2 regions of the Rummeliibacillus sp. GQ308 genome follow, and region 2 is predicted to be linked to the other one. Evidence: riboswitches for the same ligand, from Rfam matches in the RefSeq annotation. Region 2 holds a riboswitch; the other holds the start of a gene.
What was found. A riboswitch is a leader RNA that binds a small molecule or an ion and turns the genes downstream of it on or off. The one in region 2 is predicted to bind FMN.

Region 1: linked by a shared signal. The riboswitch ahead of ribD (bifunctional diaminohydroxyphosphoribosylaminopyrimidine deaminase/5-amino-6-(5-phosphoribosylamino)uracil reductase RibD) and the one ahead of AC6CHJ_RS04635 (ECF transporter S component) in region 2 are both predicted to bind FMN.

The regions. Positions count from the first base shown of each region.
Region 1 covers NZ_JCAXDQ010000005.1:135,628-145,566, forward strand. The annotation lists gene ribE (riboflavin synthase) at 1-481, opposite strand, end outside; gene ribD (bifunctional diaminohydroxyphosphoribosylaminopyrimidine deaminase/5-amino-6-(5-phosphoribosylamino)uracil reductase RibD) at 492-1,577, opposite strand; FMN riboswitch at 1,730-1,860, opposite strand; FMN riboswitch at 2,005-2,138, opposite strand; FMN riboswitch at 2,281-2,414, opposite strand; gene AC6CHJ_RS15215 (lmo0937 family membrane protein) at 2,551-2,697, opposite strand; gene AC6CHJ_RS15220 (DUF6612 family protein) at 2,858-3,706, opposite strand; gene copZ (copper chaperone CopZ) at 3,996-4,205, opposite strand; gene AC6CHJ_RS15230 (heavy metal translocating P-type ATPase) at 4,236-6,620, opposite strand; gene AC6CHJ_RS15235 (metal-sensing transcriptional repressor) at 6,633-6,935, opposite strand; gene AC6CHJ_RS15240 (FMN-binding negative transcriptional regulator) at 7,132-7,746, opposite strand; gene paiA (spermidine/spermine N(1)-acetyltransferase) at 7,754-8,287, opposite strand; gene AC6CHJ_RS15250 (MarR family winged helix-turn-helix transcriptional regulator) at 8,307-8,759, opposite strand; gene AC6CHJ_RS15255 (LLM class flavin-dependent oxidoreductase) at 8,964-9,939, opposite strand, start outside.
Region 2 covers NZ_JCAXDQ010000001.1:971,863-981,801, reverse strand. The annotation lists gene AC6CHJ_RS04675 (YpbB family protein) at 1-148, opposite strand, end outside; gene AC6CHJ_RS04670 (ferredoxin) at 250-498, shown strand; gene AC6CHJ_RS04665 (VanZ family protein) at 675-1,253, opposite strand; gene fabI (enoyl-ACP reductase FabI) at 1,692-2,474, shown strand; gene AC6CHJ_RS04655 (NAD(P)H-dependent flavin oxidoreductase) at 2,563-3,573, opposite strand; gene AC6CHJ_RS04650 (C40 family peptidase) at 3,850-5,127, opposite strand; gene AC6CHJ_RS04645 (LysR family transcriptional regulator) at 5,444-6,328, shown strand; gene trhO (oxygen-dependent tRNA uridine(34) hydroxylase TrhO) at 6,376-7,329, opposite strand; gene AC6CHJ_RS04635 (ECF transporter S component) at 7,518-8,096, opposite strand; FMN riboswitch at 8,254-8,390, opposite strand; gene AC6CHJ_RS04630 (ATP-binding protein) at 8,512-9,939, opposite strand, start outside.

The sequences.
Region 1 (9,939 bases), on a different contig from region 2:
GAATGATTGAAACTGTGAGCTGGCGTGGCTGAATATCGAAAATAGTAAGGCTGATGCCATCAATAGCTACCGAGCCTTTTAAAATACAATATTTACTGAGCTCCTCTGCAATACCAATATCAATATATATCGCATTCTCCACTTTGCGCTTGCGCAAAATAATACCTGTACCATCCACATGTCCAGATACAAAATGCCCGCCAAAACGGCCATTTGCCGGCATTGCTCGTTCTAAATTGATACTATGACCCAATTGCAATGATTGAATACTCGTCCCTTTCACTGTCTCTGGCATTACATCAACCGTAAAGGTACTTTCCGAAAAAGAGGTAACCGTTAAACAAACCCCATTAATGGCAATGCTGTCACCTAAATGAATGTCATCTGTTATCTTTCGAGATTCTATTGATAATTGCATACTTTGGCCACCACGTTTGATTGCTTTGACCTTGCCTATATCTTCTACTATTCCAGTAAAAATGAATTCCACCTCATTTCAATACAGATACTATTTTCAAATCTTCACCGATTTTGTGGATTTCTTGCAATTCGAGTTCCAAAGCATCCTCCATCTGTGTCACTCCTAAGTCAGAAAACATTGGAATAGCATTTGTCCCACCGACAATTTTAGGCGCTATATATGTGATTAATTGATTTACTGAACCGGATTTCAAAAAACTTGCATTGACCGTTTGGCCGCCTTCTACATACAGCTTCATAATCTTGCGTTTTCCCAGCTCTAGTAATAATTCTTCTATGTCAATTAAAGGTTTTGAAAGCTGCAGAATCTCCACATGTAATATCTGGCTTAACTGTGCAATCTTTTCTGCTGAAGCTTTTGAACCCGTTACAATCCACGTTGGCGCGGAACTATCCATTATCACCAATCTATCTGGCGTAATCCTTAAATGCGTGTCTAAAATTATTCGAATCGGTTGCTTCTTTGTATTTCCAAGTCGATTGGTAAGGCGTGGATTGTCTGAACATACCGTGCCGATTCCTACTAAAATGGCATCATGATTTTCGCGCCCCTTATGAACATCCGCCTGTGATTCCTTACTTGTAATTTGCTCTCCGATTCCTCTTTTTGCTGCTATTTTACCGTCTAATGTGATGGCCTGTTTTAAAGTAACAAACGGTTTTCGTTGTTGAATATAAGCAAAGAATTCTTTATTTAACGCCTGCGCTCTTTCTAGCAAAATATCTGTTGTTACTTCAATCCCAGCATCTCTTAAAAGCTGCAATCCTTTGCCCGCAACTAATGGATTGGGATCCTGTGCAGCGATGACTACACGACTTACACCTGCTTCAATTAATGCGTTAGCACAAGGAGGTGTTTTTCCGTAATGGCTGCAAGGTTCCAGCGTTACATAAACAGTGCTTCCATTCGCTTGTGATCCTGCCATTCGTAGGGCATGAATTTCAGCATGCGGGCCCCCCGCCTTTAAATGTGCGCCAAGGCCTACTATTTCGCCATTTGAAACAATAACGGCTCCTACTGCCGGATTTGGCGACGTTTGCTGCTTAGTAGTTCCTGCTAAATCTAAAGCAAGGCTCATATAAAATTCATCCGTCATTTCTTTCCTCCCTATCTGTTGTAGTTCATTACAAATAGAAAACCCCTTAGCTATTGTCAACTAAGGAGTTTAGGAGATTGTATGTAAAAATGGGTGCACTAAATAAACCTAGGAAGGTGTATTTTTCTTCCAAAGGCTGGTACCACTCACCATACGTCCTTCTCCCATCCAGACTATACTGTCGGCTTTGGATTCTCACCAAATCCTGCCTAAAAAAGGCTCACGGGCTTAGAATTACTTCATCACCGTCGATTGGGAATTTCACCCGACCCCGAAGGACAAACCATATAAAATTGTGTATGAGCTTTAGAAAAAAGAAAAACCCATAGATTTCTCTACGGGGTACATTGTGGAATTTGGCTGCAAAGACATCACCAAATAAACCTATTGAAGTGCTTTTTTTCTTCATAAGGCATTCAGCTTGCTCTACATCCTTCTCCCATCCAGACTATACTGTCGGCTTTGGATTCTCACCAAAATCCTGCCTTTAAAAAAGGCTCACGGGCTTAGAATTGCTTCATCACCGTCGATTGGGAATTTCACCCGACCCCGAAGGACAACCATATAAAATTGTGTATGAGTTTCAGAAAAAAGAAAAACCCATAGATTTCTCTACGGGGTTGTGTTGGAATTCGTATGTAAAAGTCATTACTAAATAAACCTATTGAAGTATATTTTTCTTCACAAGGCATTCAGCTTGCTCTACATCCTTCTCCCATCCAGACTATACTGTCGGCTTTGGATTCTCACCAAAATCCTGCCTTTAAAAAAGGCTCACGGGCTTAGAATTGCTTCATCACCGTCGATTGGGAATTTCACCCGACCCCGAAGGAATATTCTTTTATTCGAAATCATTATAAACTTAGTAAAACAAAAAAGAAAGCTATTAATCTTAATCACTTCAAAAAAGAGTGCCTTAGAAGCATTCTCTTCTAAGGCACTCTTTATTATTTTCTATTATACGCTACGTCGTTCAACTTCGTGCTGTTCCAGTGAAAAGGCGAACAATAAAGACAATCAGCGCAATGACAAGAAGAATATGAATTAATCCTCCGCCAATATGGAATATAAGGCCTAGTACCCAGAAAAGAACTAGAAGTCCTATTAACGTCCAAAGCATCATAAACATCCTTTCTGCAGATAATTTAAATTTATTTACATTTATTTATTACCCCGCAGAACAATTTACTAAACAAATGCTTGCCAAATTATCTTCACTCGCAATAATTCTGCTGCTAATCTGCAAAATTGGTCTAATCACTATATAGAAGTTCAATTCATTAAGAATTAATTTCAACTGCTTTTTTCTTTACTTTTTCCGGCACTACTATTTCTTTAATTTGATTATATTTCTCATACTTGCTCATGATCTCTTGTTTTATCTTTACTGGTTGACCTTGAGCATTTAATGACATGTCCATGTTGAGATTTAACATAGTCGGATAAAATGTCTTTTTATCGATATGAATCTCATAATCTACTTTGTTGATTTTCATATCTTTCAACAATTCAGCAGAATTAGCCATTCCAGCTGGCAATGTTTTTTGAACCTTTTCTTGAATGAAATGAGTGAACTTTTCACCTGAAGCATTTAATAATAGGATATAGTTTTTATCATTTTGTTTAAATTTAAAGTCCTTGACGAATTTCTTCAGTTGCTTAATCTCTGCCATAGGATCTGTTTGTTGATTGGAAGCTTGCGCTAATTGATCCGCCATTTCCGCTGGGAACTTCATCCATTTTTTTGAATTTGGATCATACGTAAACATACCGTCCTTTGTAAAATAGCTCTTTGTTTGAATCATTTTGTCAGACTCTGGAGCCTTCATCATTAACTTTTGATAGAAAGACATAGGGTTTTGAACTACATCCATGATGATACCTGTATCTGTCTCTACATTATTTTGACCAGAATTGATATTTTGTATAACTTCCATTTTTGTTCTGTAACTTTTTAAGTTTTTAGAGGCTTCAGTAGATTTTTTAAATACTTGCTCTAATGTCAAACCTGAATCAGCTTTGGCAGTAGACCCATTTTGTTTGTTTACTGGTTCTGCCTTTGAGTTACATGCTCCTAGCATAAATACCAAAAGTAATCCCATTGTAAGGGAAAGAATTTTTTTCAACACTTCCACTTCCTTCTTTTATATTTCGTCCTACAATTTAGTATAAAGGAAGCACTAAAAAATGCAGTCAACCATATTTACTATTTTTAATTTTTTTGTATTTCAATGGAATAAAAGGAAGGTGACATATGAATTAATACAAATTTCTCACACTGAGTATTATGTCTTCTTATGTTTGTTTCCATAGAACTAGTATGATATTGCCTTTTCCCACTTTTTATTAGTAGTTAACACCTCTTCATAAAATAAAAAAGCTGGTTTCCATATAGGAAATCAGCTTCTTCTTTTTGCATTATGCTTCCACATCATAGCCTTGTTCTTCAATCGCTTCTTTCATAGCAGCAAGCGTTACTTTTGAATCATCATAAGCAACAGCTACATTACCAGCCTCTAAATTTACTTCAGCTGATGATACGCCATCCAATTGATTCAAAGCACCTTCTACTGAAGATTTGCAATGACCGCAAGACATACCTTGTACGGCTAATGTTTTCGTTTCCATTCTGTATTCACCTCCTTCAAAGTGTACCGCTTATAATTTTATCCGTTTCAATCGAAGCGAGTTTGTCACAACACTAACTGAGCTTAATGCCATAGCAGCACCTGCTATCCATGGAGCTAGTAAACCGATGGCTGCTACAGGGATGCCAGCTGTATTATAGCCGAATGCCCAAAATAGGTTTTGGCGGATATTGCGAATGGTTGCATGACTGATTTTGATCGCCTTTGGTATAAGCAGCAGCTCGCCGCCTAAGATAGTCACATCGGCTGCTTCAATAGCCACTTCTGTACCTGTGCCAATCGCAATCCCGATATCTGCTGTCACAAGGGCAGGGGCATCGTTAACACCATCGCCAACCATTGCTACTTTTTTACCCTGTGCTTGGATTTCTTTTACTTTATCTGCTTTTTCTTCAGGCAATACTTGCGCGATGACATGATCAATGCCTACTTGTTTCGCAATAGCCTCTGCTGTTCTTTCATTATCGCCTGTCAGCATAATTACTTCCAGACCTTGTTCTTTTAACTCTTTGATAGCTTGTGGAGCTGTTTCCTTAATTGTATCCGCTACTGCTACAATACCGCGATACGTACCGTCAATTGCCAACAGCATCGCCGTCTTGCCTTCAGTTTCAAATTCGGTTAATTTTTCATCCTTGCCTTCAATATCAACTTGATGATCAATCATTAATTTTCGATTACCGACTAGTACTTGTTTTCCAGCTATCTCTGCTTGGATCCCATGACCAGGAATTGCGTTAAATGACTCTACATCTACGAAGTCAATATCATTCTCTGTCGCATAGGCTACAATAGCACCTGCAAGCGGGTGTTCTGAACCCTTTTCTGCACTTGCTAACAGCTGCAATGCTTCTGTGTCACCATAGAAATCAGTTACTTCAGGTTTCCCTTTTGTAATGGTTCCTGTTTTATCTAGGACGATTGCTTGTAATTGATGGGTTCTTTCTAAATGCTCTCCACCTTTAAAAAGAATTCCACTTTCGGCAGCTCTTCCTGTACCTACCATAATAGAAGTTGGTGTTGCGAGCCCTAATGCACATGGACAGGCAATAACTAGTACAGCAATCGCTGCGACTAGTGCAGGCTCAAATTGGCCAGGCTCTACAAATAGAATCCAGATGGCAAAGGTTACCACAGCAATCCCAATAACAATGGGTACGAAGTAGCCTGATATGACATCCGCTAAACGTTGAATTGGCGCTTTCGAGCCTTGCGCTTCTTCGACTACTTTTACGATGGATGCAAGTGCTGTATCTTTTCCTACTTTGGTTGCTTCCATTTCAATTGATCCGTTTTTATTGATCGTTGAACCAATGAGTTTGGCACCCGGATCTTTTTCAATCGGGATAGATTCACCTGTTAGCATCGATTCATCAACAGATGTTTTACCTTTCATGACTATACCGTCTACCGGTATTTTTTCTCCTGGTTTGACAATTAGATGATCTCCCACTTTTACTTCCTCTACTGGAATCATCACTTCTTTTCCATCTTTGACCACGCGAGCCTCTTTTGCTTGTAAATTGAGCAATTCTGAAATTGCGTTAGTAGTTTGAGTTTTAGCCTTTGCTTCTAAATATTTACCAAACAAAATTAAAGTGATAAGAACTGCGCTTGTTTCAAAATACAAATGCGGCATATAGGCTGAATGGCCAATAGTTTTGACTGCTTCATACAAACTATAGAAATAAGCTGCGCTTGTTCCTAAAGCGACGAGTACATCCATATTGGCTCCGCCATTGCGAAGGTTTTTATAGGCTCCTACATAGAATTGCCATCCGATTATGAATTGAACTGGCGTTGCTAGCGCAAACTGAAACCATGGATTCATAAATATACTTGGGATGCTTATATGGAATAAATGAACTAACATCGTAACTAAAAGCGGAGCGGAAAGAATGGCTGAAACAATTAATTTCAATTTCTTGCCTTGGAGTTCTTTTTCCTTATGGGTTTGCTTTTCCTCTGCTTCTGCTTTTGGTTTTGCATCATAGCCAGTATTTTTTATCTTTTCAATCAAAGAATCTACATCAACCATTCCTGGATTGTATTCAATCATTGCGCTCTCTGTCGTTAAATTAACAGTAGCATTGGACACGCCTGCTTGTTTATTCAAGACCTTTTCTATACGGTTCGAGCATGCTGCACACGTCATGCCAAATACATCAAGGTCCACTTTCTCTGTTAAAACACCATATCCGATGTTCTCAATTTTTTTGGAGATATCATCTAGAGATGTTTTGTCAGGATCAAAATCAATAGATGCCTTTTCTGTTGTTAGATTTACTTGAGCATCTACACCATCCATTTTATTCAATGTTTTTTCAATTCTATTTGAACATGCTGCACAGGTCATACCTGTTATGCCTAATGTGGCATGGTTTGTTTCGCTCATCATACATCCTCCTTACTTAGAAAATTGTTTTAATACATTCATCAACTCTGTAATCATATCCTTACCTTCACCTTGCTCAATTGCATGTGTGACACAATGGTTCATATGCCGTTCGGTTACTGTAAAACCTACATTTTTTAATGCCGCTTGGATGGCACTAATCTGTACGAGTATATCAACACAGTAGCGGTCCTCTTCTACCATCTTCTGAATGCCTCGCACCTGTCCCTCAATTCTCTTTAATCGGTTAATCACCGCTTGTTTCTCATCTTTTGATCTTGGATGGCTTGGTTTATCGTGCAAGAATTTATCCAAAAGAACCACTTCCTTATATCTTGTTTTTCTATACTATACCCCCCTATAGTATTTAATGTCAACGAAATTGTTTGGGCATTTTTTAAAAATCTGCGTTTTTCTTTATTACACTTCCGTAGAAATTTCGACATAAAAAAATTGCCAGTAACCGCCAACGGCTACTGGCAAGATATTTAAACTGACATAAAATCACTTACTACTTTCTTCTCTTCTCCATCAAATCTGCCATTTGCATGGAGTTTTCCTGTTGTTCATCCCGTAGATTTTCAACAATTCGATTATAATCTTCCTCATTGCGGTTTTGGCTTAATTTATAAGCAGCTTGCACTTCTTTTACTTCAATTTTAAATCCAACAATTCCTTTAATCTGCTTTTTCGCTTGAGGAGAAAGATTCTCCCATAACACAGGATTTTGGCGATGGTTTTCGTATTTTTGTAATAAGAGAATAAGATCTTCTTCTAATTCTTGTTGGGTCATCAGGCTAGCAGAGCCATAAACATGGACCGCTTGATAATTCCAAGTTGGAACATTTTCATGCTTATACCAAGAAGAAGAAATGTAAGCATCTGGGCCTTGATACATAACAAGTATTGAATCATCTTCATTCTCAAACGTTTTCCATTGAGGATTGCCATGTGCCATATGCCCGGTTATGTAATATTGATTACCCTTTTTATGTAGCTCCAATGGCAAATGGGTTGCAATGGGTTTTCCTTGTTCTGTGGATACGACCGTCCCAAAAGAATTCCCTTGAATAAATTCTTTTATTTCTTCCATATTCGTTTCCTTATAATGCTTTGGGATATACATATTCAGCTCACCCTTCGAATGAATTGGTTAAACTTTTCACCATGATCAAGTCAATTTGTTCTTCATCGCCCATATAGAAAGAGTGGGAACCTGATTGTTCAAAACCCATCTTTTTATAAAATGCGATAGCATTTTCATTCTTTTCCCATACGCCAAGCCATATTTTCTTTTTGCCCCATTCATTCGCACATGCAATGGCCTTTTGGTATAAGGATTTGCCAAGACCATGCTTTTGAAATGATGATCTAATATAAATCCGTTCAATTTCGAGTGAATCATCACCCATTTTTTCAGATTGCGCATCCAGAATGTTGATCTTTAAATAACCTGCAATTTCATCATTCAAATAAATAAAATAGAATTGAGATCCTGCTGTAGCTAATTCTTCTTTAAGTTGTTCTAGATTAAATGCTTTTTCTAAATAGGCTGCCATATTTTCAGGTGAGTTTTGGTCCTTGAATGTATCATAGAATGTTTCTATGCTTATTTCTTGAAGTGTTTTAAGATCACTAAGATTGCACTCTCTTATTTTATGATTCATCTTCCATACGCTCCTTGTATTAATAATTACGCTTATTTCCCTTCTTCACATAATCCCAGTTCTTCTCGATGTTCATTCTTACCTTTTGCAAAAGCTGTAATGCACGCTCTGCTTCCTCTTCAGAAAAGCCATCCAACGCAACTTTATTGGAATGATCGTTTTCCCGAATGATAAATGGATAAACACTTTGCCCTTTCTCTGTCGGGTAAAGTCTTTTGATTTTTTTATTATGCTGATCTCCCTTCTTCTCAATAAAGCCATTCATATCTAATTTCTTTACAGCTCTGGATGCAGTCGTTCGATCTACCTTTATCATTTCTGCTAACTTTTCGAGAATGATGCCCGGATTTTCACATATTCGGACGAGGTACAAATATTGCCCCTTCGTAAGATCATGTTCTTTAAACTCGATATTGCTAATCGAATCTAAAGCCCTGGCTATCATTCCAATTTCTCGAAGAATGTCTTTCATTATAAACACCTCATATACTTCTTATTGTTGCAAATACAACAAAAATTAAGTTAAATTAAATGTAGCGTAATTTTGTTGCATTTGCAATAAAAAACGAAATTATGGGAATCTTACTTTCCGTAATGACAAATAAGCTGAATCTACTTTTATGTGTAGATTCAGCTTATTTGGAGTGTATTCAAGTGGGGATTATACCCTCCCACCCTATTTTTTAGCTGTATATTTTTTAATAGCAGGAAGAATTTCAGTACCTATCAATTCAATATTTTTCATGATTTTATTAAACGGTACTCCACCGAACTCTAACTGTCCCATATATCGTTGGTGGCTAAATTGTTCATGTTGATATAACATCTTTTCAATGATTTCTTGTGGGCTGCCGACAAGCATTACACTATCACGCTCTGCACCTTGTTCAAATAATTGACGTGAGAAACCAGATCCATTTGTTCGTTTCATTCCTTCATTGATGTGCGGATAATATTCTGCTAGTGCTTGCTGAGTCGTCTCTGCCGCATAGAAAAAGCCTGTCGTTGCAACTGGAAAATCAACTGGTTGGTGCCCTGCTTGCATTAATCCCTGGCGATACGCCTCGATAGACATTTTAAAATGGGAAACTGGACCGCCGAGCGTTGCTAAAGCCATTGGTACGCCTTGAAGACCAGCCTTAACCGCACTAGTTGGAGTACCGCCGACAGCTCGCCAAATCGGTAAAGAACCATTTTTAGGGCGTGGTAGCACGACAGCATTGCTTAAAGGAGCTCTGAAGTCTCCGCTCCAATTCACCACTTCATTTTCATTAATTTGAAGCAGCAATTCGAACTTTTCCTCAAAGAGTTCTACGTAATCCTGAACATTATAGCCCAACAATTCGAAGAGCCCAATCCTTGAAGCACGGCCGGCAATAATCTCTGCACGTCCATCAGATATCAAATCAATCGTGGCAAAATCCTCATACACACGAACAGGATCAGAAGTAGAAATAATCGTAGATGAGCTGCCGATTTTTATCTTTTCCGTTGCTTGTGCAATAGCTGATAGTATCACTGCATGTGCTTGCGAAGCGAAATATTCTTGATGGCTTTCTCCTACACTAAAGAAATCAATTCCTGCTTGCTCCGCTAACTTTGCTGCTTCAATGATTTCTTGAACACGTTGTTTGGCTGAAATGCGCTCACCT
Region 2 (9,939 bases):
TACCAAAATATTTGTGAAGGTGAAATGTCCCTACATCTTGAATCGTCTGACCTGACCTCTTCCCCCTTAACAAATGAAGGGCTGCTTTTGAAGAACGCTGACCATTCATTGAAGAAAAAATAGATAATAGTACTTGTTGTATATACATGATTATTCCTCCATTTAAAGTGATTTAGGTTGAAATGTGAGGAAAAGCGTTTTAGAATAAGTAAGAAGCTATTGGGATTGATAGTAAAGGAGAGAAGTATAATGGCTAAATTTACCATCGTTGACCAAGATACATGTATTGCTTGCGGTGCATGTGGGGCGGCAGCACCGGATATTTACGATTACGATGATGAAGGAATTGCCTTCGTTATTTTAGATGATAACACGGGAACAGCTGTAGTTCCAGAAGATTTGATGGAAGATATGGAGGATGCTTTCGAAGGGTGTCCAACAGATTCGATCAAAGTAGCAGAGGAGTCTTTTGAAGGCGACCCGCTTAAATATGAATAATTATATAACGTTATAGATAAAAGAGTATCGAACCTAATTCGGTGCTCTTTTTATCATTTCAAATTCATTTACTGGATATATTAGAGCTAACTCGTCGAGACTGTTTTTCTGCTGTCGAAACCTTATCTGTAACAATTATAAATCTCAGGGGTAAATTAAGCATTTTAATTTCGCTATTACGAGTGCGAGTTAAGTATAAACTTCAAAAAAGAATTTAGTTCAATATTGTTCTTTTTGATTAAAAACTTAAAGGATTTTAGGAATAATTTAAATACACCATAACCCAAGAGGACCCCCGAAAAGTTAAAGATTATGTCATTTACATCAACATAACGAGTAGTGAAACCAACCATTAAAGCTATGATTAGCTGTAAAATTTCTATAAAAACCCCTAGTAAAAAACCTAAAACGACAATCTTTTTAAAACTTACTTTAGAAATGAAAGGAAGTCCAAATCCAAATGGAATTGTCAATAAAATATTAAGTAAAGAAGTTTTTATTGCAAAATGATCTGGATTAAATGGAATGAAATTAGCGTCCTTCCATACATTTTGCCCTATGTCTTTTTTCATCTCTCCGTCTAGAATTATAGGGAATTGAGTGTACTTTAAAACATTACATAAATATATAAAAAATATGGTGAAAAAGAACAAATATACATAGCTTTTTTTATATTTTAATTTTAATAATAAAATTATAATTATCCAAAAGAAAGCTAAAATAAGTATAATTGACTCATCAAAATCAATTAACATTGTATTACTCCTTTAAATACCAAAAATGCTTTAGGCATCCCTGACACTCTTTTTTTAATTAGAAACTTTTCCCCTTTTATATTCTACCATATTCTTCTGTTTTCCAAATTAACATATTTACTTACATGAAAAAAGCAGTTAAAGCAAAACCCAAAGTAAGTGCTATTAGCTGTAATTAAGAGGGAGATTTTTACTTTCCTCATTTCATCTCCTTTTAATTTGTAATCGAGCGCTTTTCTTATGCTTTAAGAAAAGATAACGCATGAAAATATTAACTACAACGAGCAAAGAATATACAAGTACTCAGCATTTACAAATTACCATTCCTATAAATTGTCGTTCTACAAAGAAGGTTATATTTCACGATTGCATTCTTTTAATAGATAGGTTACAATTTTTAGTATCTGGTATTAATAGCAACTATTATAGGAGGGTACGATGGATAATCTATTTCAACTAAAAGATAAAAATATCGTCGTGATGGGCGTAGCAAATGACAGAAGTATTGCATGGGGTACAGCCAAAGCATTGATTGAAGTCGGCGCTAATGTCATCTTTACATACCGTAAAGAACGTTCTTTAAAAAAACTAGAGAAACAACTTGCAAACTATGAGGATATTCAACCACTATTAATTCAATGTGATGTAAATAGCGATGAAAGTATACAGCAGGCATTCAACGAAATTTCTGAAAAAGTAGGTACAATTCATGGGATTGTCCATTCTGTTGCCTTTGCACATGCAGAAGATTTAAAAAATCGTTTTGTTGAAACATCTCGCGAAGGATATGCTTTTGCACAAGATACAAGCGCTTACTCCTTGATCGCTGTTGCAAACGCTGCTCGTCCATTTATGACTGAAGGCGGCTCGATTGTCACTATGACTTACTTAGGTGCAGAACGTGTACTTGAGGGCTACAATGTCATGGGCGTTGCTAAAGCTGCTTTAGAAGCATCTGTTCGTTATTTAGCTGCAGATGTAGGCACTGACGGTATCCGCGTAAATGCTATCTCAGCTGGAGCAATCAAAACACTCGCTGCTAAAGGGGTGCCTTCATTCAATACTATCTTAAATAAAATTGAAGAATCTGCTCCATTAAAACGTAATGTGACACTTGAAGAAGTGGCAAATATGACCGTTGTTATGCTTAGCCAATTATCAAGTGGTATTACAGGAGAAGTTATTTATGTCGATAGCGGTTATCATATTCTTGGCATCTAATAATACTAAAAACTGCTTCATCCAATATTAACATTGGGTGAAGCAGTTTTTTATTTTCTATCCAATGAACGCACTTATTTTAAGACGATCACTTGGTTAGTCGATCTATAATATCTTGCACCGTTCCCTCGTTAGCTAGATGCAAACTTGTTCCGGCCCACATTGCCATTAAACTATACATATCTAGCTCTGCCGCCCGAAGACGAATATTTTTAGTTAAATCATTTTGATAAGGATATGGGGCAATTGTATTTCCCTCCATAAAGACCATAAAGTCATTTTCTATACCCCTTGCATATTTCCCTGAAAAAGCCTTTGTATAGGCAGTATTGTCTTCATCTGCTAACAAAATCTGTTTTTTATAAATTGAAGCTGCACCACTTTCTTCACTGACAATGAAGGCCGTACCGATTTGTGCCGCTTGTGCACCTAAAGAGAGCACTTCTTCCATTTGGGCTTTAGTTGCAATACCTCCAGCTGCTATTTTAGGAATATGGATCACTTCTTGCGCTTCGTTCAATAGTTGTTTGAGCGGGATAAACTCTATAGGTTCTATAAATGAACCTCTATGTCCCCCCGCTTCTTCACCTTGTAGTACAACTGCATCCATTCCCAACTCCTGAATGTATAAGGCTTCTTTAATTGTCGTAGCTGTCCCGATTGTATAAATGCCATGTTGCTTGAGTCTATCTAAGAGATTCTCAGATGGTACGCCAAACGTGAAAGAACAAACTTTTACGCCTTCTTCTATAATGACATCAATCTGTCCATCAAAATCTGTGGCAGATAATGGAGCTCCTTCTTCCGCAATCATCAATTTTTTACGATACGGCTTTAACACATTATAAGCTTCTTCCAGTTCTTCTGTTGTCGTTTCTACAAAATTGGGAATAAATAAATTGACAGCAAACGGCTTATCCGTTTTTTCCTTGACAGCCTGAATAAAAGCTCTGGTCACCTCTGCGTTTAAATAGCCTGCACCAATAGATCCTAAGATTCCTCCATTTGAGCTCGCTGCTACCATTTCAGGAGTGGTCACTCCAGCCATTGGGGCTTGCACAATCGGATACTTTAACTGCAAATTCTCGATTAAATCCATATATTATACCTCCTAGGATATGTATTAACTACTAACTTATAGATTACTTTACCATATATTCTTCTAAAATTATCTACATAGTATCTTACCCGTTCAATTTTGTTTTAAATCTTTTCCTACAGGGTATAAAAAGAAAAAGCCTTCAAAAGAGAAGGCTAATTCAAGAGTTAAAATATCTATGGGATTTTAGAGTGCTATATAATTATTGGTTCATCTTCCCTACTAACATATCTATATGATTAGCGAAAAGTAAGTTTGAGAGTGGACAATATTATATTAGTTGACACCAGAAATGCGGCCGTATCCAACTAAATATTGGTTCCACCAATCTAGAGATTCAGTTACAACACCATTATTTTGGGCATCTAGCATTCTTCCGCCACCCAAATAAATACCGACATGAGCGATTCCTTGTCCATAACTAAAGAACACAAGGTCTCCTGCTTTCGCTTCACTTGCACTAATTTTTTTGGTAGCTATATATTGCTGAGCAGCTGTTCGCGGCAAGCTAACGCCTGCTTGTTTGAAGGCCCATTGAGTTAGACCAGAGCAATCAAATCCTGTAGATGGATTACTTCCTCCCCATACATAAGCTCGTCCTAAATATTTACTAGCTTCAGCTATTGCAGCTTTAGCTGAACCAGAACCTGATACAGAAGGTGCTTTTTGATCACTATCGGTTACTTTTGCACCATTGTTACCATTGCCAGCATTACCTGATGAGCCAACATTATTCTGTTGAGGTACGCTTTCAGCTTTTACCGTATTATTGCTTGTTTTGCTGACCTGTGCAGCTTTTACTGCTTCGGCTTCTTGAGCTTGTTGTGCTTCTTTTGCTTTTTTAGCTTGTAAGAATTGCTTTTCTTGAAGAGCTTTTAAGCGTCTTGCTTCTCTTTCACGCTTTTTACGTTCTCTTTCAAGTCTTTCTTGTTCTTTCTTGGTTGCAATTTGTTCTTTCAATTTTAGAGATTTTGCTTTGTTTTCAGCTTTTTTTGTTTCTAATCTATTTTCTTCTTCCTGCATTTCTTGGAATTGGTTTTGTAGCTTAGATTGCTTCTCTTGCAAATTGTGTTTTTCTTTAGCAAGCTTAGCTTTGTCTTTTTTCTGTTCATCTAATAAGTTTTGGTCTGCATCTAAAATGGTTTTTACAGAAACAGTACGGCTTACAGCATCCGCAAAGTTATCTGCACCTAAAATAGCATTTAGGTATGGACTGAATGTGCGATCTTGATTTTGGTATGCTTTTAAACGGTCCTCAATAATCTTTGAGCGTTCATTGATCGTTTTTTCAGTTTTTGCAATCTCATTGTTTGTTTCTGCTATTTCTTGTAAAGTTTTTTCATATTCAGCTTGTTTTTTGTCTAGTTGTTTTTGTAGTTGTTTAATTTCTTTATTTAAGAGGTTAATTTTATGATCGATGGATGCTTTCTTTTGAATCATCTGCGCGGATGTTTTTGCATTTACATCAATTGGTTGTTGCGTTGTGTACATAAAGCCGCATGACAGTGCAAGGGTTGCTATAGCAGTGCGACCCCATTTTGTGCGTTTATTCAATCTAAATCAACTCATTTCCCTAATTTTCTTTATATGCGTTATTTACCATTACTTATATTATCATGAATAAAGCGTTTGTATAGGTCTTTTGATGGCATTTAATAGAAGCGTAACGGATGTTACATATTTGTCATAATATTCTTTTCTTCTATTTTCTTCTACAAATTATATCACTTACTTTCCTATAAGTCTTTTATATTGTTTTTATTCCATTTTTTAAATAGGATTCACAACCTTTTATTCACCCCTTAACAAAGCGAAAAAGGCTGTAGATATGTTACTATAATTAAATCAAGGGTAAGAGGAGCGAAGTCTAATGGAATGGCAACAGTTAGAATATTTTCAGGTGTTGGCTAAAATCCAGCATATGACCAAAGCAGCCGAGAAATTGTCTATTTCCCAACCTGCACTAAGCCGATCAATAGCTAGGTTAGAAATGGAGTTGGGGGTTCCTTTATTTGAAAGACAGGGCCGTTCCATCAAGCTAAATAGGTATGGCGAAATATTTGTTAAACGTGTGCACAATATTATGCGAGAATATCAAGATGGGCTCCATGAAATTCAAGAACTAATTAATCCGAATCACGGAGAAGTATATCTAGGCTTTTTACATACACTTGGCACAAATGTAGTGCCAGATTTGATTATGCATTTTAGAAAACAGTTTCCAAATATTCATTTTGTCCTAAAGCAAAATCACACTCACTCACAGCTTAAGCAACTAAAATCCGGGGAACTAGACCTGTGTCTGCTCGCTGAAATGAATGTAGAAAAACCTATAGAATGGATGGAGCTTTGGCGTGAAGAGTTATATGCTATAGTACCAATATCACACCCGCTTGCCGATCGTAAAACTATTACCATATTTGAGTTGGCCAACGAACCTTTCGTATTGCTTAAAAAGGGATATGCCTTGCGCATTCAGATTGATGAAGCGCTAAATCAAGCAGGCTTAACTCCGACAATTACATTTGAAGGGGATGAGGTAGCCACGGTAGCAGGTTTCGTGGCCGCAGGATTAGGTGTTTCCATATTGCCTGACGGAGAAGAAATAAATCCAAATAGGATGGCGAAAATAAAAATTAGCGATTTAAAATTAGAAAGGGTCATTGGGATGGCTTGGTCTTTAGAACGTTATCTATCTCCAGGTGCTAAGCAATTCCGACAATTTATTCTTCAATATTTTAAGAATAAAAAATAGTTATAAAAAAAAGCAAAACGCCCTGTGCGTTTTGCTTTTTTCAATATCTATTTAGCAATCGTTTCGCCAATTTGCGCTAGACGATCTAGTACTTCACTTTCAGTTAATTGATGTTTAGCAATATAACGGTTTCTTGGATGCACCCTACATTCATGCGTACAACCACCTAGATGCTTATCTTCATTTTCTTCCGAACATAAGATTTGTTTATTGCATTCAGGATTTGCACAATTGATATAACGCTCACAAGGTTCACCATCAAAGTGGTCTCTACCAACGATGACATGTTCTACTTGGTTAACTGGAACCGCAATTCGTTCATCGAACACATAGCATTGGCCATCCCATAATTGTCCTTTAGCTACTTCATCTTTACCATATGTGACAATGCCTCCGTGAAGCTGAGCCACATTGTCAAAGCCTTCTCTCTTCATCCAACCAGAGAATTTTTCACAACGAATGCCGCCCGTGCAATATGTCAAGATTTGCTTACCTTCAAATTGCTCTTTATTTTCATTAATCCACTCTGGCAATTCGCGGAATGTTTGAATATCTGGACGAATTGCACCTCTAAAATGCCCCAGATCATATTCATATGTGTTACGTGCATCTATCACAACTGTATTATCTTCTTGCATTCTTTTCAAAAACTCTGCTGGTTCTAAATATTCACCGGTTAATTCATTTGGATTAATATCTTCTTCTAAATGGAGATTCACCAATTCATCTTTCGGACGTACATGCATTTTTTTAAAGGCATGGCCCTCTGCTTCATCTATTTTAAAAACAATTCCATCAAAAAGTGGATTGTTTCGCATATAATCCATATATGCATTTGTAGCTTCTACAGTTCCAGAAAGTGTACCATTGATTCCTTCTGGAGCAACCAATATACGGCCTTTTAATTCATTTGATTGGCAGTATGCTAGATGCTCCTGAGCAAATTGCGCAGGATCTTCGATTTTTGTATAGAAATAATATAATAAAACTTGATATTTCATTTATTTCACCTATCTTTCATATTTACAAGATATTAAGACGGGGTCAGTAATTTTTAGACGCCGATAAATCTTGGCTTTTAAAACGACTTATCTATTATACTATAATTTAAAGAAAAAAGGGGCTCATTAGCTCGAACTCCATTAAACAAAAAAAGCTAGCTTATTTATCATAAGCTAGCAATCTATTTTTACATATATTGTTTTTGCTGTTTTTGTATCCACTTTTTCATGTTTGAAGCTAGAAGTAAGAAGATAGCTGTTAGGATAATACCTTTAATAATATTAAAAGGCAATATACCCGTCACAATTGTTTTTGTTAGGACAGCCCCTGTCTCAGTTGGTACATTTAAGAAGTAGGAATACATCGGCATAAATAAGAAATAATTAAGAACGCTCATCCCTATAGCCATTGAAATTGTACCGACTACTAATCCAGTTGAAAGCCCTTTGGTAGTTGTTAAACGTTTATATACAAAGTAAACCGGCATAATAAATAATATACCTGTTGTTATATTTGCCAAATGTCCTACTGGCACACCTGTTGGGCTGCCTTTATAAAACCAATCTAGCACATTTTTGATGACTTCTACTGTTATTCCTGCAACAGGCCCCATTGTAATTGTTGCCAAAAGAGCGGGGATATCACTAAAGTCGACTTCTAGAAAAGCCGGGAATGGAGGCAATGGAAAGTTAAAAATCATTAATACAAATGAAATACTGCTCAACATTCCAATCGTCACCATTTTTTGTAGACGTGTGTTCTTCAACGTTTTTCTCTCCTTTTGCGATTCACTTCAAAAAGAGGAAAGGCCCGTTTTGATTATGAACAAATAAACCCCTAAGCAAAAATTCGCTTAAGGGAGAGTTAGGCATAGTCAAATAAACGTCCTCGCATTCCACAAAAAAATGCACAGACGACCGTACCTTCACCTTCTCCCATCCAGACTATACTGTCGGCCCTGGATTCTCACCAAGTCCTGCCTTAACGGCTCGCGGGCTCAAGAGGTCAAAATGCCTCTAATACCGCCGATCGGGAATTTCACCCTGCCCCGAAGATGAATCAATATGTTTTTATTACAATTCAACTATATAAGAGATTTAGAACTTTGTAAAGAGAGTTGCACCATTCGTTGTAACAAAAAACGCCAGCATCTTTATGCTGGCGTTTTTAACTATTAAAATTTACTTACTGATCTTGGCTAACGGCAAGTAGAAAATAAAACTTGTACCCACATCCACTTCACTTTCTACCAAGATCCTGCCTTTATGTGCTTCAATAATATTTTTAGTAATCGCAAGTCCTAATCCTGTGCCGCCTTTTCCCCTAGTTCTTGCTTTATCAGCCTTATAGAATCGCTCAAATACATATTCTATGTCTTCTTTTGGAATACCTGCGCCATTATCCTTTACTTGGATACGAGCGTAGTCTTGCTGCTGATCGACAACAACTTGTACTATACCTTTTTCCCTTGTATGGCGAATGGCATTGTCAATTAAATTGGTTAGGACTTGCTCAATACGGTCTTCATCTAAACTAATCAGTGTCACATCATCAAATGACGATGAGTAGGTTAGCGTGATATGCTTTTCTCTTGCTGCTTGCACAAATTTCTGGGTAATTCGTTCGAACACGGGCGTAATAGGTACTACTTCTTTATATAAGGTGATGTTCCCCGATTCCATCCTCGCCAAATCTAGCAAGTCTGTAACCAACCTACCCATTCTCTGTGATTCATCATAGATAATTCGTATCATTTCATTCCGTTCTTCCTCACTAGATACGACATCATCGATAATAGCTTCACTATAGCCTTGCAGCATAGCAATCGGCGTTCTTAGTTCATGTGATACATTTGCGATAAAGTCAGAACGCAACTTATCCAAGCGATGTTCTTCTGTTTTATCGCGAAGCACCGCCACAGCCCCTCGAACAGAATCGCCGCTATAGAGAGGGCTTATAGAGATTAAAAAATATGCCCCTTCCATTTCCAACTCTTCTCTTAATACTTCTTCCATTTCTAAGACATGGTCAAGCATATGGTAAATTTCATTAGGGATCAATTGGTGTTCATCTCGTTTTTTGATCGCCCATTTCTGAAGCAAGAGATCCGCGGGAGGGTTGCTTAATATGATACTTCTTTCACTATTAAATGTAATAACAGCATCTGTCATCGAAGTTAGAATGCTTGAAAGTTGTTCTTTTTCTTGGTTGATAACTTCCATATGGTGCTTGAGCTGCTTACCCATTTGGTTAAAGGCTATCCCTAGCTGACCAATTTCGTCATTTTGCAGTACCGGTACCTTTTTATCAAAGTGTCCCTTCGCTAATTCAAACGCCGCTTCACGAATTTTCAATAAAGGGGATGTGATACGCGTTGATAAGAAAAAGGCAAAGAAAGTTGTTAATAGAAAGGCTATAATAGCTGATAGAAATACAATCTTTGTTGTTTCTTTTGATGTTCGATGGATCGCATCAGGACTTTGATAGATAAAGACGACACTATGCTCCATCTTCTCAACATTTAAAGGAAAGGCTAAAACAATATACGATTCAACATGATCCCTCTCGGTTGAGGAAGGAAGCATCATTTCTTTCACAATAGGTTTAGA